Chlorobaculum tepidum TLS: one gene and its partner. The protein of the gene in region 1 binds, or shares a complex with, the protein of each later gene. Links are inferred from orthologs where the notes say so. Each region holds a gene or a part of one and is shown on either strand. Other genes may lie near its edges. The genes, in order: accB and accD.

Region 1 (3,415 bases):
GCTTCAAATGATCCGTCACCACGGCGCAGAGGTGTGGGGCGTGGATCAAATTGAGCCTCTGGGAAAGTCAGCAGGTATAGGGCTGGTTGTTTCGGGAATTTTCTGCCGGAAAAATAATGATCAAACCCTGCAGCCATTTAGTAAACAAATGGTTATTACATTACAGGGTTTGAAAATGGTCGGGTGCACTATGAAGAGAGGAGCGGCGTTCTCTTTGTTCAGGGTTACGGTTTCTCGAACCTGAAGCTGTCGAGGAAGCTCGTGTCGAACTCTCCGCTTCTGAACACCGGATCGTGCATCACCTGCTTGTGGAAAGGGATGGTGGTTTTGATGCCCATGATGATGAACTCGTCGAGAGCCCTCGACATGCGGGCGATCGCTTCGTCACGGTTGTGGGCAGTGACGATGAGCTTGCCGATCATCGAGTCGTAGTTCGATGGCACGACGTAGCTTGCGTAGCAGTGCGAGTCGATCCTGACGCCGGGGCCTCCGGGCGTATGAAAGACCTGAATCTCTCCCGGCGAAGGCCTGAACATGTGCTCAGGGTCTTCGGCATTGATGCGGCACTCGATGGAGTGGCCTCTCGGAATGAAGGTTTTCCCTTCCAGGCTTCCTCCAGCGGCGATGCTGATCTGTTCCCTGACGATATCGACGTCGTAGCGCTGCTCGGTTATGGGATGCTCCACTTGGATGCGGGTGTTCATCTCCATGAAGTAGAAGTTTTTGTGCTTGTCGAGCAGGAACTCGATGGTGCCGGCGCCTTCGTAGTTGATCGCCTTGGCGGCGGCCACGGCCGCTTCGCCCATCTTCGTGCGCAGGGCTTCATCGACTACCGGTGAGGGAGTCTCCTCGATCAGCTTCTGGTGGCGGCGCTGCACGGTGCAGTCGCGTTCGCCGAGGTGCACCACGTTGCCGTGCTGGTCGGCCAGAATCTGAATTTCGATGTGGCGGGGATTTTCAAGGAACTTCTCGATATAGACGCCGCTGTTGCCGAAGGCCATGCCGGCCTCGCTCTGGGCGGTCTTAAGGTTTTTTTCGAGCTGGCTCTCTTCGTGTACCACCCGCATCCCTTTTCCGCCACCCCCAGCTGTCGGTTTGATGATGACGGGATAGCCGATCTTTTTGGCGGTCTCAATGGCGTGAGCCACATCTTCGACCAGACCTTCACTTCCCGGGACGACTGGCACGCCTGCAGCAATCATGGTCGATTTGGCGGTGTTTTTGTCGCCCATCTTGTTGATCATCTCCGCGGAAGGGCCAATGAACTTGATGTTCGAGGAGCTGCATACTTCCGCAAAATCGGCGTTTTCGGCCAGAAAGCCGTAGCCAGGATGAATCGCGTCAGCGTTGGTGACCTCGGCAGCGGCGATGATGCGCGGAATATTCAGGTAGCTTTCTCTCGAAAGCGGCGGTCCGATGCAGACCGCTTCGTCTGCGTACCTGACATGAAGGGAATCGGCATCGGCGGTCGAATAGACGGCCACGGTGCAAATGCCCATCTCGCGGCAGGTATGCATGACCCGCAAGGCGATCTCCCCACGGTTTGCTATGAGTATTTTTTTAAACAAGGTGCAGTGAGTATTGAAGTTATGGCTTGACTCGGAAGAGAGCCTGATTGTATTCGACCGGCTGGCCGTTTTCGACGAGAATCTCGACAATGGTTCCTGAAACCTCCGACTCGATCTCGTTCATCAGCTTCATGGCTTCGATAATGCAAAGTACATCACCGGGTTTGACCTTGTCGCCTTCGTTGACGAACGGAAGAGAATCCGGAGATGGTGAGCGGTAGAAGGTGCCCACGATAGGTGAATAGATTTCGATCAGATCACTCACGGCAGGTTCTGCGGCAGCCGGGGCCGGTTGTTCCTGCACGGCCTGACGCACTGCAGGCAGGGGGGCCGGGATGGGTTGCGCGACGACGGGAGCGGTTGGTAAGACAGCCTGTGCCTTCGAGTTGTTTCGTCTCAGTGTGATTTCGGACTGGCCATCCTTGATGATCACTTCATCAAGAGCAGATACGTTGACGATCTCGATAAGCTGCTGAATTTCCTTGAGGTTCATGATTGTGGTCTTAAGATTTTACGCGCAATTCGGTAATAACATAACAACAGTCAAAACAGTCACTTTTTAACCCGCTCCATGTACTCGCCGCTACGGGTGTCGATGCGGATGATGCTGCCGGTCTGGATGAACATCGGCACGTTTACCTCGGCGCCGGTTTCGACGATGGCCGGTTTGGTGCCGCTAGTGGCGCGGTCGTCCTTGCTTGCCGGGCTGGTTTCTGTGACTTCGAGTTCGACAAAGGTTGGCAATTCAACTTCGAGGATCGATCCGTCATCGGCAAAAACGATATCGACCATCACGGAATCCTTGAGGAAACGTGAGGCTGGCCCAATGGCCACTTCTGGCACATTGATCTGATCGAAGGTCTCGGTGTCCATCATGACATAGTCTTCACCATCACGATAAAGGTACTGGTATTTCTTTCTCTCGGTGACGATGACATCGACCTGTTCGGTGGCGCTGAAGCGGTATTCGACGTTGCGGCCAGTCTTGAGGTTTTTCATGCTGGCCTGGTAGAAGGCGCGAAGGTTGCCGGGGGTACGGTGGACAAGGCTTTCGATGCTGTGTGGCGCCCCATTCCAGCGGATGATGGCACCTCTTGAGACATTGCTGATTGAAACCATGACTTGACTTGCAGATAGGTGATACAGTACTGAGTCTGAATATCGATGTTGAAAAGTTAAAGACACATAATATAACACAGCCAGAACTGAATAACAATGACAAGCCAAAACCCGCTTGGCACAAGGGAGAAAAACAAATTGGATGTTTGTTGGGCAGTCTTTAAATTGAATTATTGTAGTAATTGGAAATAGGCAACCTGATTTTCCTCAAACATTTAAACGGTAAACTACTTATTATGTCGAAAGCCGAGTTAGCAGAAAAGATTGCAGAGCAGACCGGTTTGACCAAGGCTGATGCTGAAAGAGCGGTCAATGCATTCATCAATGTGGTGACCTCGACCCTGAAAAGCGGTGATGATGTGACCCTGGTGGGCTTTGGTACTTTTACCACCGGCGACCGGGCAGAGCGCCAGGGCCGCAATCCCCAGACAGGCAAGACCATTACCATTGCCGCCAAGAAGGTTGTCAAGTTCAAGCCTGGCAAAGCGCTGAAAGAAGAGGTCGGTGGCTGAGCCATTACCGGAGCTTACAAGCTCATCGAACGAGTTTTCAAGGTCCATCATTGGCATGAGCAGTGATGGACTTTTTTTTAAGGAGCAAGCATACTATGGCGGCGAAAGTAGTTCTCGATTTTGAAAAACCCCTTTATGAGCTTGAAGAGAAGCTCAATGAAATGAGGGTTTACTTGAAAAGCGGCGAGGTCGATTCAATGTCGGAAGGCCGCGCAG
Region 2 (2,825 bases), 1.3 Mb from region 1 along the record:
GAAAAGATATCGAACGCACGCTCGCCGCGTCCCGAGGTCTCGATGACCATCGGCACGAGCTGGCTGTTGATGCTGTTTTCAATCGCTCCGGAGTAGAGTTTTTTTGCGTGATGGTCGAAACCGAAATTGATATTTGCCATGTGCCTGAACTTTTTTGTTGTTGCCCGGCGAAATATACGCTCAAATTCCGCAGAGTGGTGCAATAAACACCTAAAATACAGAGACGGAACAAGATTTCAAGAAATCCGGTTCCGCTTTCCATAAATTATCATGATAGCGCCTCCATCGCCGCTCCGCCTTTTGGTATATTGAACGCTTCATACCACCATTCAAGACCGTCAGATAACCATGCAGGTACGCCTCATCTCCGTCACCAACCCGCTCATCGAAATCGACAACCGCCAGCTCACGCCGGAAGGACTCATGGCCTACTGCGCTCGCGTATCGAGCCCGCACCAGGAAACACCGGATTATGAAAAGCTGCTCTCGTACTGCATCCAGAACAAGCACTGGAGCGTCTTCGAGATGGTTGACATGACGGTGGAAATCACCACCTCCCGCGCCATCTCCCCGCAGATTCTGCGCCATCGCAGCTTCTGTTTCCAGGAATTTTCACAGCGCTACGCCAAGGCGCAGACAACTGAAAAGTACAAGCCAAGGCGTCAGGATGTAAAAAACAGGCAGAACTCACTGGATGATCTCGACGAAGCGACCGTAAAGTGGTTTGACGAGGCGCAGGAGAAAATCGCGCAGCTCGCCTTCGAGAGCTATGAAGAGGCGCTGGAGAAAGGTATCGCCAAGGAGTGCGCCCGCGTCCTGCTCCCGCTCGCCACCCAGACCCGGCTCTACATGAAAGGCTCGATCAGAAGCTGGATCCACTACCTCGAAGTCCGCACCGACCCCGCTACCCAGAAAGAGCACCGCGACATTGCCAAAGCTGTGCAGGCAATTTTTGTGGAGCAGTTCCCGGTGACAAGCAAAGCGCTAGGGTGGAAGTACGGATGTTGAATGAAAAAAGGGAAAAGAAATTCTTTTCCCTTTTTCCCTCCAATTCGACCTGGAAAGTATCTCTGTTTTCCCCTTACTTCATATGCCCAAGCAGCTTGATGAGCTGCGCGCGCAAATCCTTGCGGTGAACGATAGTGTCAACGAAACCGTGCTTCTGCAGAAACTCGGCTCGCTGGAAGCCTTCGGGGAGATCGCGTTTGATGGTATCGCGGATGACGCGCGGCCCGGCAAAGCCAATAAGCGCTTTCGGCTCGCTGATGTTCAGGTCTCCGAGCATGGCGAAAGAAGCGCTGATGCCGCCCATCGTCGGATCGGTCATGAGCGAGATGAACGGAATACCGCGCTCGCCGAGGCGCGTCAGCCGCGCCGAGGTCTTGGCCATCTGCATAAGACTAAAGGCCCCCTCCATCATGCGCGCGCCGCCAGACTGCGAAATCACGATGAGCGGCGCGTTCAGCTCCACGCTCTTGTCGGCGGCGCGGGCGATCTTCTCACCGACCACTGAACCCATTGAGCCGCCGATGAAGCCGAAATCCATGCCCGAAATAACCGCGTCGGAGCCACCGAGCTTGCCGGTAGCGTTCCGGCATGCCTCGCTTTTGCCCGATTTCTGCATCGTGGAGCGAACGCGCTCAGGGTAAGGCTTGGTATCGACGAACTTGAGCGGATCGGCAGCCCTGAGCTGCGCGTCGAACTCCTCCCACTTCCCGTCATCGAACAGAAAGGAAAAATAAAGGTCTGGCGATATGCGGAAATGAAAACCGCAATGCGGACAGGTATAGAGGTGATCTTCAAGCTGTTTCTTGTGCAGCGCAGCGCCGCACGAATCGCATTTCGACCACAGCCCTTCCGGAGTATCTCGCTTGTCCTTTGTTCGTATCGAAGGAATCGCCCGTTTGAACCAGACCATTTTTATTATTATCTCTAAAGATTTTACATTGAAATTCAAGATATAAACTCGACACGATTTCCCAAAAAACAGGCTGTGCCCGGAGTCCCTTGTGAACCGCAAACGACAGCAGCTTCTGCATCTCTCATTTTTACGAACGGTTATACAGCTGGCTCTCCTGCTCCTGATTGCCGTTGTCGCCATGCTGCCGCTGCCTGAAGCGCGGGCTGCCGTGATCATCGTCTGGCCCGACACGCTCGCGACACCAAATCACCGTTACGAAATTCTTCCAGCCATGCGTCCGCTGCGCAAAACCGTCGGGCTGGCCCTGTCGGGAGGCGGAGCGAACAGCATCGCCCAGATCGGCGTGCTCAAGGCGCTGGAGGAGGAGAATGTGCCCATCGACTTCATCGCCGGAACCAGCATGGGCGCGCTGATCGGCGGGTTGTACAGCTCGGGCTACAGCGCGTCGGAACTTGAATCGCTGGCCCACTCTCTCCCTTGGCAGAAGCTGGTTTCCCTCGATAACGAAGCGCCCAGAACCAACACCTATCTTGAGCAGAAAAGCATCCGGGACCGGGCTTCCATCGCCATCCGGTTCGAAAAATTCAAGCTGGTCGTGCCAAAATCGTTGAGCGCGTCTCAAACGCTCACCCGAACCATCGACCTGCTTATACTGAACGCCCCCTATCACACCGCTCACTCGTTTTCCGACCTGCCTGTCGGGTTCCGGGCGGTCTCTACCGACCTGTTGTCGGGCCAACGGGTGACGCTCACCTCGGGACCGCTCTCTGAGGCGATGCGCGCCAGCAGCACCATTCCGATCCTCAATCTGCCAATCAAACGGAACGGCCAGAAGCTGGCCGACGGAGGGCTGGTGGCCAACCTCCCCGTCGATGAGCTGGATCATTTCGATGCAGGCTACAAG

What was found.
Region 2: the proteins of accB (region 1) and accD are in contact, whole or in part, in a solved structure (PDB 8UXZ), measured with the Escherichia coli proteins. The link is inferred for Chlorobaculum tepidum TLS from one-to-one orthologs.

What each region holds. Positions count from the first base shown.
Region 1 is NC_002932.3:164,654-168,068, forward strand. Bases 325-3,216 are described here. They hold accB (acetyl-CoA carboxylase biotin carboxyl carrier protein), read right to left. Parts: upstream 2,062-3,216; coding sequence 1,588-2,061; downstream 325-1,587. Other genes in these bases: accC (acetyl-CoA carboxylase biotin carboxylase subunit), read right to left, coding at 325-1,568; efp (elongation factor P), read right to left, coding at 2,121-2,687; AYT24_RS00810 (HU family DNA-binding protein), read left to right, coding at 2,924-3,199. Also shown: more of accC, read right to left, coding at 225-324; AYT24_RS00815 (acetyl-CoA carboxylase carboxyltransferase subunit alpha), read left to right, coding at 3,295-3,415. UniProt on the Escherichia coli protein: This protein is a component of the acetyl coenzyme A carboxylase complex; first, biotin carboxylase catalyzes the carboxylation of the carrier protein and then the transcarboxylase transfers the carboxyl group to form malonyl-CoA.
Region 2 is NC_002932.3:1,463,649-1,466,473, forward strand. It holds accD (acetyl-CoA carboxylase, carboxyltransferase subunit beta), read right to left. Parts: upstream 1,919-2,825; coding sequence 1,082-1,918; downstream 1-1,081. Other genes in the region: clpP (ATP-dependent Clp endopeptidase proteolytic subunit ClpP), read right to left, coding at 1-140; thyX (FAD-dependent thymidylate synthase), read left to right, coding at 349-1,008; AYT24_RS07035 (BamA/TamA family outer membrane protein), read left to right, coding at 2,193-2,825.